4 regions of the Planotetraspora sp. GP83 genome follow, and region 1 is predicted to be linked to each of the others. Evidence: riboswitches for the same ligand, from Rfam matches in the RefSeq annotation. Region 1 holds a riboswitch; each other region holds the start of a gene.
The links. A riboswitch is a leader RNA that binds a small molecule or an ion and turns the genes downstream of it on or off. The one in region 1 is predicted to bind cyclic di-AMP.
Positions count from the first base shown of each region.

Region 2: another riboswitch for cyclic di-AMP. It lies ahead of ABH927_RS31810 (coiled-coil domain-containing protein); the one in region 1 lies ahead of ABH927_RS01340 (CHAP domain-containing protein).
Region 3: another riboswitch for cyclic di-AMP. It lies ahead of ABH927_RS29885 (glycoside hydrolase family 25 protein); the one in region 1 lies ahead of ABH927_RS01340 (CHAP domain-containing protein).
Region 4: another riboswitch for cyclic di-AMP. It lies ahead of ABH927_RS06565 (C40 family peptidase); the one in region 1 lies ahead of ABH927_RS01340 (CHAP domain-containing protein).

Region 1 covers NZ_JBGCBZ010000001.1:269,959-274,159, forward strand. Annotated here, with positions in the region: gene ABH927_RS01330 (helix-turn-helix transcriptional regulator) at 1-846, shown strand, start outside; gene ABH927_RS01335 (SRPBCC domain-containing protein) at 848-1,378, shown strand; gene ABH927_RS01340 (CHAP domain-containing protein) at 1,354-1,971, opposite strand; cyclic di-AMP (ydaO/yuaA leader) riboswitch at 2,046-2,180, opposite strand; gene ABH927_RS01345 (alginate lyase family protein) at 2,916-4,109, shown strand; gene ABH927_RS01350 (serine hydrolase domain-containing protein) at 4,119-4,201, opposite strand, start outside.
Region 2 covers NZ_JBGCBZ010000034.1:7,348-11,548, reverse strand. Annotated here, with positions in the region: gene ABH927_RS31820 (RIP metalloprotease) at 1-208, shown strand, start outside; gene ABH927_RS31815 (DinB family protein) at 257-766, opposite strand; gene ABH927_RS31810 (coiled-coil domain-containing protein) at 919-1,830, opposite strand; cyclic di-AMP (ydaO/yuaA leader) riboswitch at 1,868-2,004, opposite strand; gene galT (galactose-1-phosphate uridylyltransferase) at 2,076-3,134, opposite strand; gene ABH927_RS31800 (DeoR/GlpR family DNA-binding transcription regulator) at 3,131-3,937, opposite strand; gene ABH927_RS31795 (50S ribosomal protein bL37) at 4,096-4,173, shown strand.
Region 3 covers NZ_JBGCBZ010000028.1:71,000-75,200, reverse strand. Annotated here, with positions in the region: gene ABH927_RS29905 (hypothetical protein) at 1-170, opposite strand, end outside; gene ABH927_RS29910 (MarR family winged helix-turn-helix transcriptional regulator) at 1-17, shown strand, start outside; gene ABH927_RS29900 (isopenicillin N synthase family dioxygenase) at 258-1,241, opposite strand; gene ABH927_RS29895 (winged helix-turn-helix transcriptional regulator) at 1,247-1,693, opposite strand; gene ABH927_RS29890 (hypothetical protein) at 1,798-1,956, shown strand; cyclic di-AMP (ydaO/yuaA leader) riboswitch at 2,095-2,241, shown strand; gene ABH927_RS29885 (glycoside hydrolase family 25 protein) at 2,254-2,985, shown strand; gene ABH927_RS29880 (DoxX family protein) at 3,069-3,941, opposite strand; gene ABH927_RS29875 (MFS transporter) at 4,035-4,201, opposite strand, start outside.
Region 4 covers NZ_JBGCBZ010000003.1:376,740-380,940, reverse strand. Annotated here, with positions in the region: gene ABH927_RS06575 (NYN domain-containing protein) at 1-292, shown strand, start outside; gene ABH927_RS06570 (NlpC/P60 family protein) at 453-1,397, shown strand; cyclic di-AMP (ydaO/yuaA leader) riboswitch at 1,707-1,865, shown strand; gene ABH927_RS06565 (C40 family peptidase) at 1,987-2,478, shown strand; gene ABH927_RS06560 (NAD(P)H-binding protein) at 2,566-3,318, opposite strand; gene ABH927_RS06555 (hypothetical protein) at 3,458-4,201, shown strand, end outside.

The DNA of each region.
Region 1 (4,201 bases):
GAGGAGGCGGTGGCCGTGGCGGTCGGGCTGCGGACCGCCGCCGGGGGGACCGTCGCCGGCATCGAGGAGACATCCGTGCGGGCGCTCGCCAAGCTCGAACAGGTCCTGCCGTCCCGGCTGCGGCATCGGGTCAACGCGTTGCAGACCTACACCGAGCCCGTGCCGGCGGACCGTCCGGGCCCGAAAGTGGACGCGGCCGTGCTCACCGCGCTCGCGGCCGCCTGCCGGGACTCGGAGCGGCTGCGGTTCGACTACCGGGGCCACGACGGGTCGGCCGGCCTCCGCACGGTAGAGCCGCACCGTCTCGTCTCCTGGGGCCGCCGGTGGTATCTCGTGGCCTGGGACGTCGACCGTCAGGACTGGCGAACCTTCCGGGTGGACCGCGTGGAGCCGCGCACGCCCACCGGCCCGCGCTTCCCGCCCCGCGAACCACCGGAGGGCGGCACCGCCGCGTACGTCGCGCGCGGGGTCTCGGCGGCGGCCTGGCGTCATCACGCGCGGGTCGTCGTGCACGCGCCCGCCGAGGTCGTGTCCGGGCGCGTCAACCCCGCGGTCGGCGTCGTCGAGGCGCTGGGCGGGCAGACCTGCGTCCTGGTCACGGGCGCGGACAGCGTGCACACGCTCGCCGTCCATCTCGGCCTGCTCGACCTCGACTTCGAGGTGACCGAACCCCCGGAGCTCGTGGAGCACATCCGCGCGCTGGCGGCTCGCTACGCCCGCGCGACCCCGGCGGCCGCGCCGGAGAAGGCCACCCCCGCTGCGCCGGAGAAGGCGAGTCCGGCGCCCTCAACGGGGCATGATGGTGGCCCTGAGGCCGCAGCCACCACCGGAACGAAGGAGTTTTGAGATGGGCCGCGCGTTCGAACTGCGCAAGGAAGTCGAGCTGGAGGCCACCCCTGGGCAGGTGTGGGAGGCGACCGCCACCGGCCCGGGAGTCGACTCCTGGTTCATGGGACGCAATGTGGTCGAGCCCGGCGAGGGCGGCATCGTACGGCTGACCCTGGGCGGCCAGAGCCAGGAGAACACCGTGACCGCCTGGGAACCCGGGAAACGACTCGCGCACCGCGGCGCCGAGCCCGACGACGGGAATTTCATGGCGTTCGAGTATCTCCTCGAGGGACGCGAAGGCGGCGGCACCGTGCTGCGGATGGTGCAGAGCGGCGTCCTCGGCGACGACTGGGAGACCGAGTACGAGGCCATAAAGACCGGCTGGGACACGTACCGCCAACGAAGCGCGCCCGGAACCGTTCGTCCGGGCGCGGTTCGGTGGGAGGGCAGAGGCGTGTGTCACGGTCCGGCCGTACCGCGGGGCCATGCGTCAGGCGCCGGCCGTACCGCGGAGATGAGGCGAGGTCAGGCCTTGTCGGTCGCGGTGTAGTACGGGTAGCCGTATCCGACGACGGAGCCGGCGGACCGGGTCCGGACCTCGACGGCGCCGTTGCCGGTGTTGCCCTCGACGGTCTGGATGGTGCCGTCACCGTTGTCGCGGACGACGAAGCCGACATGGTCGATGTCGTCGAAGGACTTGCCGCCGCTCCAGCCGAAGAAGACCACGGCGCCGGGCGTGGGAGCGGTGCCCCACCGGTTGTTGGCGGCGAACCACCGGGCGTGCTGCACGGTGTAGGAGTCGGAGCCCAGGACGGGCGTGATGCCGAGCCTGTCGCCGACCCAGGAGACGAACATGTCGCACCAGGCGGCGTTGGCGTAGCCGGCGAGGGTGCCGCCGTCGCGGGCGAGGGTCTGCCGGGCACGCGGGGTGGACATGTACCAGGCCTGGAACTTGGTGCCCCCGCCGAGGCTGTTCTCCCTGATGCCGACCTGGCTCTGAGCGAGGCTCAACAGCTGGGACGGGCTGACCTTGGGCAGTCCGGCGGCGGCCTGGGCGAGGGGGGTGACGTTCGAGTAGCCGACTTCGGTGACTTGCGGTGTGTCGGCGACGTCCGCGTGGGCCGCCGTGGTTCCTGCCAGCACCGCCGAAGCGAGTGCGCCGCTGACAAGGGCAGCACGAATACAGGTGTTGAGGGCTCGCATGGTGGGGTCTACTCCCTTGCTTCCATGCCGCCTACCGGGTTAGCTGACGGGTTCGGGCTGGAAGACGCCCTACGGCACTACGTGCCGATTCACCCCAGGAGAGGTGGGTCCCCGGCTCCGCGCGGACGCGGACTCGGCGGCCGGGCGGCCATCCGGCTGGATGACCGCGTCGGTCTGAGGCTTGGCACCCTTGACCAGAGATTTGGACAGGTATGCCCGAGTTGCCTAAAAGGTAATAGACCGACCGAAACCGGTCAAGTAAGGACAAGTCAGGTTTTACTTGTCACGTCCTCGGTGTACCTGCTGGTGATCGAGGGTGGGGAGGCCCCTTTCGCGGGCCCGGGCCGTACGGCGTCGCCCGCCGGTGACGCCCGGCCCGGCGGCCCCGGCAGGCCGTGCGGAAGCGCCTCAGGTCGTGGACCCCGAGACACGGCCGCGCCGCCTCCAATCCCCGCGCGGAGCGGCGATTCAGCGTGGCTCGGCGGCGGTGACGTCCCACCGCCGATCACCGGAGCGCGATCTCGCAGGTCACCGCGCCGAGTGGGAGCCGTACGGCGACATCACCGGCCGCGAGCGAGCGCCGGAAGGTCCGGATCGGGACGCGTCCGGGGCGTCGGGCCAGGGGCCTCGTTTCGCTGACAGCGAACTCCGATCGGCCTCACATGGGCCCCAGAGGCCAGCGCGACCCCCCTGGAGGGGCGGCGAACACCACCCCTCCGGCGAGGCTCTGCCTTAAGGCGCCCTGAGGTCCGCGTTAAAGGTAAGGAAACCTTCCTCACCCCGTTGACGGGCATTTCGAGAGATCGCTTGGATTGGGACATTTACGGTTCCCCCAAAAGGAGTTGTCTCTCGTGCCCCGATCGGTACGTGGATCCTTGACCGCCGTGGCCTTGACCGTCCTCACCGGCCTCACTCTGCTGCCCGGCATCGCGTCGGCCTCCGGCACCCAGGCCGCCCCCAGGGCGCACGCCCCTAGAGCACACGCCCTCAGGGCGCCGGCCGCGTTCACGCATCCGGGCGTGCTGGTCAGCAGGGCGCAACTCGACTTCGTCCGCACCAAGCTGACGGCCGAGCCGTGGAAGACGGCGTTCGCGCAGGTCAAGGCCAGCCCGCTGGCCTCGCTGTCCTACAAGGCCAAGCCGCGGGCCGTCGTCGAGTGCGGGCCGAGCTCCAACCCCAACTACGGCTGCTCCGACGAGCGGGGCGACGCCCTGGCCGCCTACACCGACGCCCTGCTGTGGTACCTGACCAGGAACGCGGCATACGCCAAGAAGGCGATCGAGATCATGGACGCGTGGTCGGCCGTGATCACCAGCCACACGAACTCGAACGCGCCGCTGCAGACCGGCTGGGCGGGGGCGTCGTTCTCCCGGGCCGCGGAGCTGATCAAGCACACGTATTCGAGCTGGCCCAACGCCGCGAGGTTCGCGACGAAGCTGCGCACGGTCTACCTGCCAGTGGTCGGCGGCACGGCCGCGCGGAACAAGAACGGCAACTGGGAGCTCATCATGACGGACGCGGCGATCGGCATCGCCGTGTTCCTCGACGACAAGACGGCCTTCGACAAGGCGGTCGCCACGTGGCGGGGCCGCCTGCCCGCCTACATCTACCTCAAGTCGGACGGGCCGCTGCCCAAGCAGGCGCCGGGCAGCAAGTACGACACGTCAGCGGAGATCATCGACTACTGGGAGGGTCAGACGACCTTCGTCGACGGTCTGGCGCAGGAGACCTGCCGCGACTTCGGCCACACCGGCTGGGGCATCGAGGCGGCCATCCACGTCGCCGAGACGGCCCGCATCCAGGGCCTCGACCTGTACGCCGAGGGCAAGGAGCGGCTCAGGCTGGCCATGGGCTTCCACTCGCAGTACGAGCTGGGCGCGGCCGTCCCCTCGTGGCTGTGCGGAGGGAAGCTGAACACGGGCATCGGCCCGGTGTTCGAGGTGGGCTACAACGCCCTGGCGGGCCGGCTCGGCTACAGCATGCCGCGCACCCTGCAGGTCGTGCAGAAGCACCGGCCCGCCGGGGCGAACTACTTCCTGGCCTGGGAGACCCTCACCCACGCCGGCAACCCCAGCTGACGAGCGGGGCTACCGCCATCCCTCCGAGTCGACGCCGCCCGGCACGGCGGCCGCCGTGCCGTACGGCTCCCGCGTGAAGACGAACGTGTTGA
Region 2 (4,201 bases), on a different contig from region 1:
GCTGCCGCTCGACGGCGGCCACATCGCGGGCGGCCTCTGGGAGGGCCTCAAGCGCGTCTTCGCCCGCGTGCGGCGGCGGCCCATGCCGGGCTACGTGGACGTCGCTAAGGCGCTGCCCCTCACGTACGCGATGGCCGCGCTCCTGCTGGTGATGGGCGGCCTGCTCATCTACGCCGACCTCGTCAACCCGGTCCGCATCTCCGGCTGATCTCCGGCTGATCTCGGGTGAGGCGGGTTGGCGGCGGTCGCCGTACGGCTATTCGCCGGTGACGCCGTCGATGCGCTCGCGGAGGATGTCCGCGTGGCCGTTGTGCCGGGCGTACTCCTCGATCATGTGGACGAGGATCCAGCGGAGCGAGTAGCGCACGCCCTCGCGCTCCCGCTTGGCGAGCGTGTCGAGGTCGGGGCACGCGGCGGCGGCCGCCCGGGCGCCGTCCACCTCGGCCCGCCACGTCGCGAACGCCTCCTCGGCGGAGGCTGTGCCGACGTTGTCGAACTCGCCGTCCGGGTCGTCCTCGTTGAAGTAGATGAAGTCGAGGTCCTCGCCGTTCAAGCGCCTGCGGAACCAGCTGCGCTCCACGTCGGCCATGTGGCGGACCAGGCCCAGCAGCGACAGGGTGGAGGGCGGCGCGGAGCGCAGGCGGAGCTGCTCCTCGGTCAGGCCGGCGCACTTGACGGCGAGTGTCTCGCGGTGCCAGTCGAGCCACGAGGTGAGCATCTCCCGCTCGTCCGCGACCGGGGGCGGGTCGATCCGTGTGTCAGTCATTCACGGCATCCTGCCCGAACACCTGATCGATGTCACATTGTTTCTCATGTGATCACGCGGGTGTGCGGGCCGCGGGGGCGGGGCGCGCACACCCGCGTGATCGTGGGGTGGGACGGATGGCTTCGGAGACCGCCGGCTCTGGGAGATCGGGGTCAGTACATGGAGATGTGCACGTGGTCGTAGTGGTTGGCGGTGATCCCGCCCCGGTCGGACATGGGCCGCCAGCCAGGGCTGCCGAGATTGTAGATCCGCTGCTTCCAGATCACGTACATCACGCCGAGCTTGGGGCCGTTCTTGATGGCCCAGGCGGCGATGGTGTCGCCCAGTGCCTTCATGTCCGCGGACGGCATCATGCCGCCCGAGCTCATCATGAAGTCGCAGGCGCGGCCCAGCGGGTGCTCGCCGCTGCTCTCGCCGCGGTAGCAGCCGACCGTGTACTTCAGCGCGAAGTGCTTCTCGACCTCCGCCCGCATGAGCCGCATGCGGGGCGTGATGTTGTCGGCGCCGACGGGCAACTCGGGAGCCCAGGAGCCGTTGGCCAGCCGGTCCGGCGCGATCGGGATGAGCTGCGCGAGGTTGTCCTTGATCTGCCCGATGAGCTTCTCGGCGTCCTCGCGCTGCCCGGCGACCTTGTCCGACTGCGACTTGAGCTGCGTGGTCAGCGCCGCGGCGGCGTCGGCCGCCCGCTGGCGATCGGTGCGGACCTGGGCGAACCGGCTCACCGCCGCGGCCTGCTCCGCCTGTAGTTGGTCCACCACCGCCGACGCCGCCGGGTCGGGCGGCGCCATGAACGCGGTGCTCGTCTGGTAGCGGAGCCCGGCGATCTGCGCCACCTGCCGCTGCGCGGTGGCGTAGTCGGCCTGGGCTGTTGCGAGCCGATCGCGGGCGGTCTTCTCCGTTTGCCGGGCCTTCGCCAGCTCGACCCGGGTGGCGTTGTAGTCGGCGATCAGACCGTTGACCTGCTTCTCCAGTGCCGCGAGCTGCTTCTTGAGCCGGCCCTCGCTGGGCTTGGGGGCGGCGTTGCCGGCGGAAGCCGTACCGAGAACGAGCAGGACGGCCGTCACCGCAGCGGCGACCAGGGGGAATGCGCGGGGCAGAGCCCACTCCTCTCCATCTGCCGGCCGGGTTAGCTGACGGGTTCGGGCTGGAGGAGCCCGGGCACACGCGTGCCTTCACCCCGGGATCTAATGGGTCCCCGGCTCCCGGGCGAGGCGCCCGGGATTAGGCGCACCGGCTGTGTCAGCCGGTGCAAGGGATAGTAGTGGTAAAGAATGGGCTCTAGCCAGTCCAAGTCGCAATCAATCAGAGATCAACTCGTTACCGATTCCCGGAGCATCCGGGCCGCCTCCTCCGGGAGCACGTCGTTGACGAAGGCGCCCATCGCCGACTCCGAACCCGCCAGATACTTCAGCTTGTTCGCGGCCCGCCGGATGCTGAAGAGCTGAAGGTGGAGATAGGCCAGGTCGCGCCCGTGGGAGACCGGCGCCTGGTGCCAGGCCGCGACGTACGGCATGGCGACCCCGAACAGCCCGTCCAGGCGGCGCAGCACGTCCGTGTAGAGCGGCCCGAAGGCGGAGCGCTCCTCGGCGGACAGCCCGGGGATGTCCGGAACCCGCCGGTGCGGGTAGAGGTGGACCTCGAACGGGTAGCGGGCGGCGGCCGGGACGAACGCGGTCCAGTGCTCGTTGGAGGCCACCACGCGCGGCCCCTTCCGCTCGGCGGCCAGGACGTCGGCGAACAGGTTGCCCCCCTGGTGCCGGGCGGCGGCCTCGAGCATCTGCCGCGTCCGGGGCGTGACATAGGGGTAGGCGTAGATCTGGCCGTGAGGGTGGGGGAGCGTGATGCCGATCTCGGCCCCGCGGTTCTCGAAGCAGAAGACCTGCTCCACACCGGGCAGCGCCGACAGCTCCGACGTGCGGTCGGCCCAGGCCTCCATGACGAGCTCGACCTGGTCGTCGCTCAGCGAGCTGAAGGAGGCGTCGTGGACCGGGGTGAAGCAGACGACCTCGCAGCGCCCGATCCCCGGCCGCACCTGGCTGAGACCGCCGACCTCCTCGTACTCCCCGATGTTGAAGCTGAACGACGGGAAGCGGTTCTCGAACACCGCGACGTCGTACAAGGAAGGGATCTCCGAGCCGGGGTGGGCCGGGCACAGCGGGCACTCGTCGGCCGACGGGAGGTGGGTCCGGGTCTGCCGGTGCCTCGCGACGGCCACCCACTCGTCCATCAGCGGGTCGTAGCGCAGCTCGGACGCCAGCGGCCGGGGAGGCAGGTCACGCGTGTCGATCGCGCTGTGGTCGGCGTCGTCCCTCCGATCGAAGTAGAGCAGCTCCCGGCCATCGGCGAGATGAGTGATCGTGCGCTTCACAGTGCCGCTGCCTCCAGCTCGGCGTGCGTGGACGGTTCCGCGAGCAGGAGCGTTCCCACGTGATCGGACAGCTCCGCCCGGGCCTCCTCGGAGAGGCCGGTGTCGCTGACCAGCACGTGGGCCTGCTCCAGGTCGGCGATGGTGCTGATGCCGACCGTGCCCCACTTGGTGTGGTCGGCCAGCACGACGAGCTGCTGCGCGGCGGCGACGAGCTCGCGGTTGGTCTCCGCTTCGAGCAGGTTCGGCGTGGTGAAGCCCGCCCTGGAGCTCATCCCGTGGACGCCCAGCATCAGCGTGTCGACGTTCAGGGAGCGGACGGCGGCGACGGCCACCGGGCCGACCAGCGCGTCCGACGGCGTGCGGACGCCGCCGATCAGCACAACGGTCTGGTCGGACCTGGCCGCCCGGTGGAAGACGTCGGCCACCTGCACCGAGTTGGTGATGACGGTCAGCTCCGGCACGTCCACGAGGTGGTGGGCGAGGGTCCAGGTCGTGGTGCCGGCCGAGAGCGCCACCGCGGTGCCGGGCCGTACGAGCTCGGCGGCTCTCCGGGCGATGGCCTCCTTCTCGGGCTGTTGCCGCATCGACTTGGCGGCGAAGCCGGGCTCCTCCGTGGAGCCCGTGCCGGCGGCGGTGGCCCCGCCGTGGACCTTCTCCACCAGCCCCCGGTCGGCCAGCACCTCCAGATCCCGCCGTATCGTCATGTCGGAGACCCCGAGATCGCGCACGAGCTCGGCGACGCGCACGCCGCCCGTCCTGCGGACCCGCTCCAAGATCGCCTGCTGCCTTTGCTGGGCCAGCATCACCGCTCCTATCAACAGATTCAAACAAATTATGCCACCTTGCCAACGGTGAAATGTTGAATCTTGGTGACGGGAGATGCACGGAAGGCCTAGGCAACCCGTTAGCCCTGGAGGACAGTGGAAAGCGGAGCCGTACGACGGCGGAAAGGCGGTCGGCGATGGGGAAGCGGGCACGCAAGTCCAAGGCACGCAAGAAGAAGAAGGCGAACCACGGCAAGCGGCCCACTGGGCGCTAGCCTTCCGGCGGGCCTGCGGAGGCCTGCG
Region 3 (4,201 bases), on a different contig from region 1:
ACCAGAAGAGCCACTAGGGTGCCGAGCCGGGCAGCCGACGACCACATCCCCAGTGGGAAGCTCGCCGCCACGACCAGCGCCGCGAGCAGCCGCGCCGGTGCGTGCCCGAGCGCGAAGACACGCCGGAACCACACGTCGCCGAGCAGGAACAGCGCCACTCCGCCCGCCATCGCGACCGCGGGGCCGAAGCCGAGATGTCGTGGGCGATGGCCTCCTTTTGATTACACGTTTGCGCCTGTTGGATACAGCACAGCCAGTTAGTCGATGACCTCGGCCCGCAGTTGGGGGAAGACTTTCGACACCTTCCCGAGGAGGTAGTCGCCGTACGTCCCGGTGAAGGCGCGGAGGTCCTGGCCGTCCCAGCGCGGGCGCCCGCCGTCGCGTTGGGGGCGGGACGGCAGCGGCGGCACCTCGCAGTCCCAGCCGGGGTCGAAGAAGAACGGGAACGACAGCCGGTCCCGGCCGCTCAGGTTGCGCACGCGGTGCGGCGTCGACCGGTAGTGGCCGCCGGTCAGCCGGTCGAGCATGTCGCCGATGTTGCAGACGAACGTGCCGGGGATGGGCGGAGCCTCCATCCAGCCCCGTGAGGTGTGGACCTGGAGCCCGCCGTTGTGGTCCTGGAGGAGCAGGGTCAGCAGGCCGTAGTCGGTGTGCTCGCCGACCCCCCAGTCCATCGAGTCCGGCGGCGAGGGCGGGTAGTGAAATATCCGGAAAAGGATGGTCGGCGCGGCGGTGTAGCCGGAGGCGAAGTAATCCTCCTCCAGCCCGAGGCTCAGCGCGATCCCGCGCATGACGCTCTGCGCGACCCCGGTGAGCGCGTCGAGATAGGCGAGTACGGCGGGGCGCAACTCCGGCACCTGGACCGGGAACAGATTGGGCCCGTGCAGCGGCCTCGGGTCGTCGGCCGCGCCTTCCACACCGAAGTAGATCCCTTCCTTCAGGTCGGGACGACCGGAGGTGAGCTCCCCGCCCACGGGGAAGAAGCCGCGCCAGGCCCGGCCGCCCCGGTCCATGGAGATCTCCAACTTGCGCTGCGGCGGGAGCCGGAAGAACCGCCGCGCGGCGCCGTCCAGCCGGGTGATCAGCTCGGCGGACACCCCATGGCCGCTGACGTAGAAGAACCCGCTGTCCCGGCAGGCCGCCTCGATCTCGCGGGCGACAGCCGTACGCTCGCCGGGAGAGTCGGGGCCGGTGAGCGGGCTCACATCGATGACCGGCAGCGGTCCGGAAGCGCTCGACATGATCGTTACCCCAGCACGCCCGCGCGGGGCCCGGCCATGGACGAGGACACGGAGGACATGGACACGGAGGACATGGAGGACGCGGAGGCCATGGCGTCGGCCCGCTCGCGCGCCTCCAGGACCTCCTCGACGTGGGTTTCGGCCCACTTCTTCACCGCGGCGATGGGTTCCAGGAGCGAACGGCCCAGCTCGGTGAGCCGGTATTCGACGCGGGGCGGCACCACGGGGAAGACCTCGCGGCTGACGAGCCCGTCTCTCTCAAGCGCTCGAAGCGTCTGCGTCAAGACCTTGGGAGTCGCTCCGCCGACCCGTGCGCGGAGCTGGGAGAACCGCAGAACCTCGCGGCTCAGCGCCACGATGATCAACAGAGTCCATCTGTCGCCGATCCTGTTGAGGATCACACGGGAGGGACAGTCCACGCTCAGAACGTCATATTCGCAGCCGGTATCCATTCGGGAAATATAGCATGTTTAAGTACTCAATACCTGCTGGATACCGTCCAGGTTGACGCGCCACAGGGGTGCGGTGAGAAAGTCGCAGCGGCACGCGGCGCCTGGTGCGGGCTCTCGATCAGGTGCCGTTCATGCCGGCGGGAGGGGTGACCGTGGGGGGCGCGCTCACCCGGGCCGACGCCGCCGCCCTGGCCGGGCCTCCTGCGCGCCCTCACCTGAAGGCCCCCATCGCGGAGCCGTGGCTGACAGGCGCCGTTGACTGACCGTTTTGTACTCTTTACATCCTAGTTGCGTTATGTGTACCTTTAGTCCCCACGGCACGGACGGCGTTGACCCCCGCGTTGTTCCGTTGCCGGTCAGTTGCCCGGACCGTGCGTCTCAGGTGGGATCCGTCCCGACCGGAGCGCCGGCCGCCGAATCCGCACCTCGCGGAGCCGGGGACCCACCTTTCCGGGGTGAATCGGAGCGTCGGCCCCCCAGCCGCGCCCGTAGGGCACTTCCACGCCCGAACCCGTCAGCTAACCCGGTAGGCGGTATGGAAGCAAGGAGCCAACCCCTACATGCCCCACCAGCGACTCTCCTCGACCTCTCCCTCTCCCAAGCGCCGGCTGAGCCTCCCCGGCAGGCGTCTGCGGTCCGCCATCGCCGGTGTGACCCTGGCTCTGTCGGCCGCCGTCTCGACCGGCCTTCTGACGGGCCCGGCGCACGCCGACGGGTTCACCTACGGCGAAGACGTCTCCGGCTACGAGTCCGACTGGGACTGGAGTGCCAGCCCGGCGAAGTTCGGCATCATCAAGGCCACCGAGGGCCTGACCTTCGACGACTCCTCCTTCGCCCGGCACTGGGACGAGATCGCCAAGAAGGGCATCGTGCGCGGCGCCTACCACTACGGCCACCCGGGCAACGATCCCGTCGCCGAGGCCGATCACTTCCTCTCCGTGGTGAACGCGCAGCCCGCCAAGCCCGGGGACCTGCTGGTGCTGGACCTGGAGACCGCCGACGACCAGTCCGTCGCCCAGGTCAACGCGTGGGCCAAGACCTGGCTGGAGTACGTGAAGGCCAAGACCGGCGTCACACCCTTGTTCTACAGCGGCTGGAACTTCGCCGAAACCTACGGCTACGGCCTGGCCGACTATCCGTTGTGGGTGGCCAACTACAGCGAGGCCATGGGCGCCGTCACGCCGCCCGCCGACTGGAAGTCCTGGACGATCCACCAGTACACCGACGCCCCCGTCGACCAGAACGTCTCCTCGTTGACTCCCGACCAGTTGCGCGCCCTCGGCCGCCGCTGAGCCGAACCGGCTGCCGGCCGTCCCTGCGGGCGCGTGGAGTGGCCGGCTTTCGCTCCCGCAGGCGCCAGGGATGGTTCCAGGGTTCAGTCGGGCTCGGCGGGCGTGCGCCTTCCTGCGACCAGGGTGTCGCCCGGTTCCGCGGTGCGTGAGGGAGCCTCGCTGCGGCTCTCCGCCGGGCTCTCCGTCGTCTCGTCCCGCTTGGTACGGCGGAGCCGCCCCTTGGGGACCGTGTTCGAGGCCGTGTTCGAGGCCGTGTTCCCGGCCGTGTTCGAGGCCGTGCCGTCCTTGTCGCCGGATGACGCCGAGGCCGAGGCCGAGGCTGAGGATGAGGACGAGGCCGGGAAGGTGACGGGCCCCTTCGCGCCGGCGCCCTTCCGGGTGGCCGGCTCGACCGGCGATCCCTTCGGCTTCCCGGCCGACCCCGGCTCGGCCCGGTCCGTGAGCTCCGTCGCGTGCCGGTCGGCCGGGGCCGGCGTCCTCGGCTCGCGCAGGGCGGCGATCACGGCGTCGGCCTCCGCCTCCGCCGCGAAGTCCTCGGCCGCCTCGGCCTCGCGCCGCTTGATGACGACCATGTGATCGACCGAGATGCGGCCGGCCCCTCCGACGGCCAGCAGCACGGACGCGGCGCCGAGCGCCACGATGAGCTCGATGTCGCCTCCAGTGAGCGGCAGCCCGGTGTCCCCCGCGGTCAGGATGAAGACGGCGACGGCCTCGGCGAAGAGCAGCAGGCCGACGGCTGGTACGGCGAGGCCCGCGATGAGCAGCGTCCCTCCGATCAGCTCGATCAGCATGGCGGCGGCCGCCCAGAAGCCGGGCAGGGGGGCGCCGAGCTTGGCGAACTCCGTGCCCGTGGCGGTGAGGCCGGCTTCGAGCTTGTGCCAGCCGTTGGCGAAGAAGATCCCGCCGACGCCCATCCGGGCGGCCAGCGAGGCTAAATCGTGGAGGGTTCTCTTCACGGCACTCATTCTGGGGGGCTGGGGGTGGCTTGCCCAGACAATCTCCCCATAACCGGCGGTCTCATGCATGCCCCCGCCACGACATGGCCGGGGTCAGGCCGAGACGGGCCTGCGCTCCTCGGCGGGCGCAAGTGGGGGTGAGGGCCGGGGCCCGGTTGCGGGCGCGGGTGCCCTCCCGGGTGAGGAGGAGCGGGGGACCAGCACGGCCACGGCCAGCGCCGTCACTGAGAGCAGCGCGAGGCTCACCACGACCGTGCTGT
Region 4 (4,201 bases), on a different contig from region 1:
CACGGGCCTCGGCGGCCTCGCCGTACAGGCCCGGGTGGAGGTGACCTGCGTCTTCGACGGCGCCGAGCTGAACGGGCCGGTCCAGGTGTCGGCGCCGCGCGGGGTCCGGGTGATGTTCAGCGCGCCGGGGGAGATCGCCGACGACCTGATCCGGCAACTGGTGCGCGCCGAGCCCGCGGGGAGGCAGATCGCCGTCGTGTCCTCCGATCGGGAGGTCGCCGAGTCCGTGCGGAGGATGGGCGCCCGGCCGGTCCCCTCGACGCTGCTGCTCCGCCGCCTCGGCCGCAGCTGATTACGGTACGACTGATTACGGTACGGCCCGTACCCCTTGCGCTCAGTCATGAATGCCGTGAATACCTGCGAATAGGTTGAAGCTTCATGATCGCCTGAGTAGAGTCGCGCCGCGGGTTTCGGACTATTCCCAGGGGGCCTGAGTGCGAGGGCGTGTACCGGTGGCCGCTGGACTGGCCACCGCGTTTCTGTTGCTGCCGATCGCGGGCGCGCAGGCCGATCCCAAGCCCACAGTCGCACAGGTCAAGGCCAAGCTGCACAAGCTGAACACCCAGGCCGACCAGCTCGTCGACCGCTACAACGCGGCCAACGAGAAGTGGAAGAAGGCCAAGAAGCAGTACGGCGCGCTCAACGACGACTACAAGCAGCGGTACGGCAAGGTCGAAGCGCTCCGGGAGGGCCTCGTCTCGATCGCCGTGAACAGCTACCAGACCGGCGACTTCGGGTCGTGGGGCGGCGTGTTCTACAGCACGACCCCGGAGACGACGCTCAGCGGCCTCGCCGCGCTCGACCAGGTCTCCCTGGCGCGGACGACGCAGCTCCAGGAGTACGAGAACGCCATCAAGGGCCTCAAGCAGCGGCGGGACCAGAAGAAGACGGTGTTCGACCAGGCCGCGAAGGTCAAGGCCGACCTGGCGGAGCAGAAGGACCAGGTCGAGAAGCTCGTCAAGCAGCAGACGCGGCTGCTGCGCGATCTCGGGGTCTTCAACGCCGGCAATCCGAACAGCCCCGGCGTCGTCTACAACGGCCCGGCGTCGGGCAACGCGCGGGCGGCTCTGGAGTTCGCCTACAAGCAGGTCGGCAAGCCGTACCGGTACGGCGGGACCGGTCCGGGCTCGTGGGACTGCTCGGGGCTCGTCCAGGCTTCCTGGAACGCGGGCGGAGTCAGCCTGCCCCGGACGAGCTATGAGCAGTGGGCGTGGGGCGCGAGCCGCCGGGTGTCGCTCGACGAACTGCAGCCCGGTGATCTGCTCTGGCACGCCGGTTACGGACACGTGGGCCTGTACGCGGGTGACGGCAAGGTCGTCCACGCCCCTCAGACGGGGGACGTAGTGAAGATTGTCACACTCTCCGAGTACAACGCCGTGGGCGCCGTCCGCCCCTAAGATCATTAACTGCCGTGACTCATGTGACTAATGTGACGGCCTTCAGGTTGTGTTGCGCGAATTGTGAGCAGCATCACATTTTGGGAAATTCCGTATGGGTATGCTGCGGTTTTCTCTTTACCTCCGACCTCATTCGATCTTCATTCATGGTCCGCGCTTTGCCTGAAGCGGGAATCGCTAGGTAGCTTCTGGCCCGCGGCGAGCACGCCATGCCCGTCGGAAGTTCGGCCACCCGGCCGATTTCCCACCGAAAAATCCACGTGTCGCCGTCGTCGTCAACAGCCATCCCCCCGAGGGATCTCTGTGGCGGCGGTGACCTTGCCGAGTCCGTGCAGTCAGGAGGCACGGAGCCGGGGAACCATTCGACCTTCCATGAAGGTCCGGGGTGAATCGGCGCTCACAGCGCCGTAGGGCGACTTCCCCGCCCGAATCCGTCAGCTAACCCGGTAGGCGCAAGCGGAAGACCATAGGAGAGATCCTGTCTACCACCCCCGCACGTCTGTCCCGTATTGCCCGCCTCTCCCTGGGGGGCGTCGCGCTGACCGCTTCAGTCGGAGCCATCTCCGTACCTCCCGCGTCGGCCGACACGGTGGCAGTCACGGTCACCAAGGTGGCCACGGCGACGTCCGCGAAGACCGTCTCCACCCGGTCGACGTCGAAGAAGGCGTCGGCCAAGAGGTCCAAGAAGAAGATGAAGCTGAGCAAGGCCGCACGCCAGCAGGCCAGGGCTCGGCGGGCCGTCAGGGCCGCCAAAAGGCACATCGGCGACCCGTACCGGTGGGGAGCCACCGGCCCGCGGGCGTTCGACTGCTCGGGCCTCGTCCAGTTCGCCTGGCGCAAGGCCGGCGTCAGGCTGCCCCGTACGACATGGTCCATGCGGAGCGCCGTCCGGAAGAAGATCTCCTGGGGCCACCTCAAGCCTGGTGACCTCATCTTCACAAGCGGCGGTGGCCACGTCGGCATCTACGTGGGGCACGGCAAGATGATCCACTCGCCGCACACCGGCGCGCGGGTACGGATCGACAGGCTGGACTCCTACCGCAGGCGCACCTTCGCCGGAGCCGTTCGCCCCGGCACCTGACGGAGACCGGTTTCCCCCTCGGGGACGCCGGGCTGTGAAAGGGCCGCCCCACGATCGTTGATCGTGGGGCGGCCTCTTTCGTCGTTCCTACCTCCGCAGGCGGTCGGCGACGTGCTCGGCGGGCCTGCCGAGCACCCGCTCCAGGTCGTCGCTCTGACGTTCCAGCGCTCCCATGCGAACCTGCGTGTTGAGCCAGCTCATCGGCCCCGGCCCGGCGTCCGGCACCTCCCGGTAGGTCAGGCCGAGCGTGCGGGCAAGCTCCGGGTAGCTCCACAGCGGTCCGGTGAAGTCGTAGGCGCGGCCCAGGTGCCCGTCGCCGGTCAGCACGTTGGCGGCGGCCTCGGCCAGGTCGGAGCGGAAGGCGGTGTTGAGCCCCCGCCCGCCGGTGCTGCTGGTCAGCTCTCCGCCGGAGACACGCGGGAGGAACGCCTCGCTGTAGTAAGGGTGGCGCAGCATCGTGTACGGCAGGCCGCTGTCGAGGATGGCCTTCTCAGTGGCGTGGTGGGCCTCGGTGACGCCCGTCGGAGTGGTGTCGGCGCCCAGGAAGCTGGTGTAGGCGATGGCCCCGACCCGTACGTCCTTGGCGGCGGCGACGGCGGCCAGGTGCTGGGAGATCCTGCGCGCCGGGTCGAGCTCCGGGGAGGAGATGAGCAGGAGCCGGGCGGCCCCGTCGAACGCCTCCCGCAGGCTCGCCGGGTCGTCGTAGTCGCCCCGCCTCACCTGGACTCCTTCGGGGGCGCGGGCGGGGTCGCGGACGGCGGCGACCACGTCGCCCCTGGTGCGCAGGCGGTCGACGACCAGGCGGCCGAGCGCGCCGGACGCGGCCGAGATAACGATCATTAAGGCTCCTTTGAAGATCGCTCCTAGTCAACTCCCGGCGGAACGGCCGCCGCCACTGATTTTCCGCCGGGAGCCGAGCGGTGACGCGCGACCCGAGCCCCGCCTTCCGGCGGAGGCGGATGTCAATACGATGCTCGGCATGCGTGCTCTCGGCCGGGGGGCGGCGGCTGCGCCGCTGTGCGGGTTGTTGTGCGGGCTGCTGTGCGCGCTCACCGGGGCCGGGCCGCCCGATCGGCTGCTGCCGGAGGCGCGGGCGATCATCCGGGAGCACCCCGGGATGTGGGCCCAGGCGTCCGTCGCCAGGGGAGAGCACACGATCGTCGTGGGAGGACCCCGTCGCCTGGTCGCCGATCTGTCCGTGCTGGCCGACCGCGCGAGCCGTACGGTCGCCCGGGTCTGGGGCCCGGTGGACGCGGTGGTCCTCGTGCCCGGGACGGCGGAGCAGGCGGCGGCGCTGGCCGCGCCCGCGCGAGTGGAGGGCCTGGCGGCGCTCGCCGGGGTGGGCCGGGTCATCATCGAGCCGGACGGGTTCGCCCGGCTGACCCGGACCGGCCGCCAGGTCGTGCTCACCCACGAGCTGGTCCACGTCGCCACCGGAGCGGCGCTCACCGGCGACTTGCCCGCGTGGCTCGTGGAGGGCTTCGCCGACTACGTGGGCTACCTCGGCAGCGGGCTTCCGGCGCGGACCGTCGCCGCCGAGCTCGCCGCCGAGGTGCGGGCCGGCTCCGCGCCGCGCGAGCTGCCGGAGCGCGCGGATTTCCGGGCCGGGTCGGCACGGCTGGCACAGGCGTACGAGGAGGCGTGGCTGGCCTGCCGGTACATCGCCGGGCGCTTCGGCGAGCGGAAGCTGGTGGAGCTCTACCGCGCCGCCCTGCGCTACCAA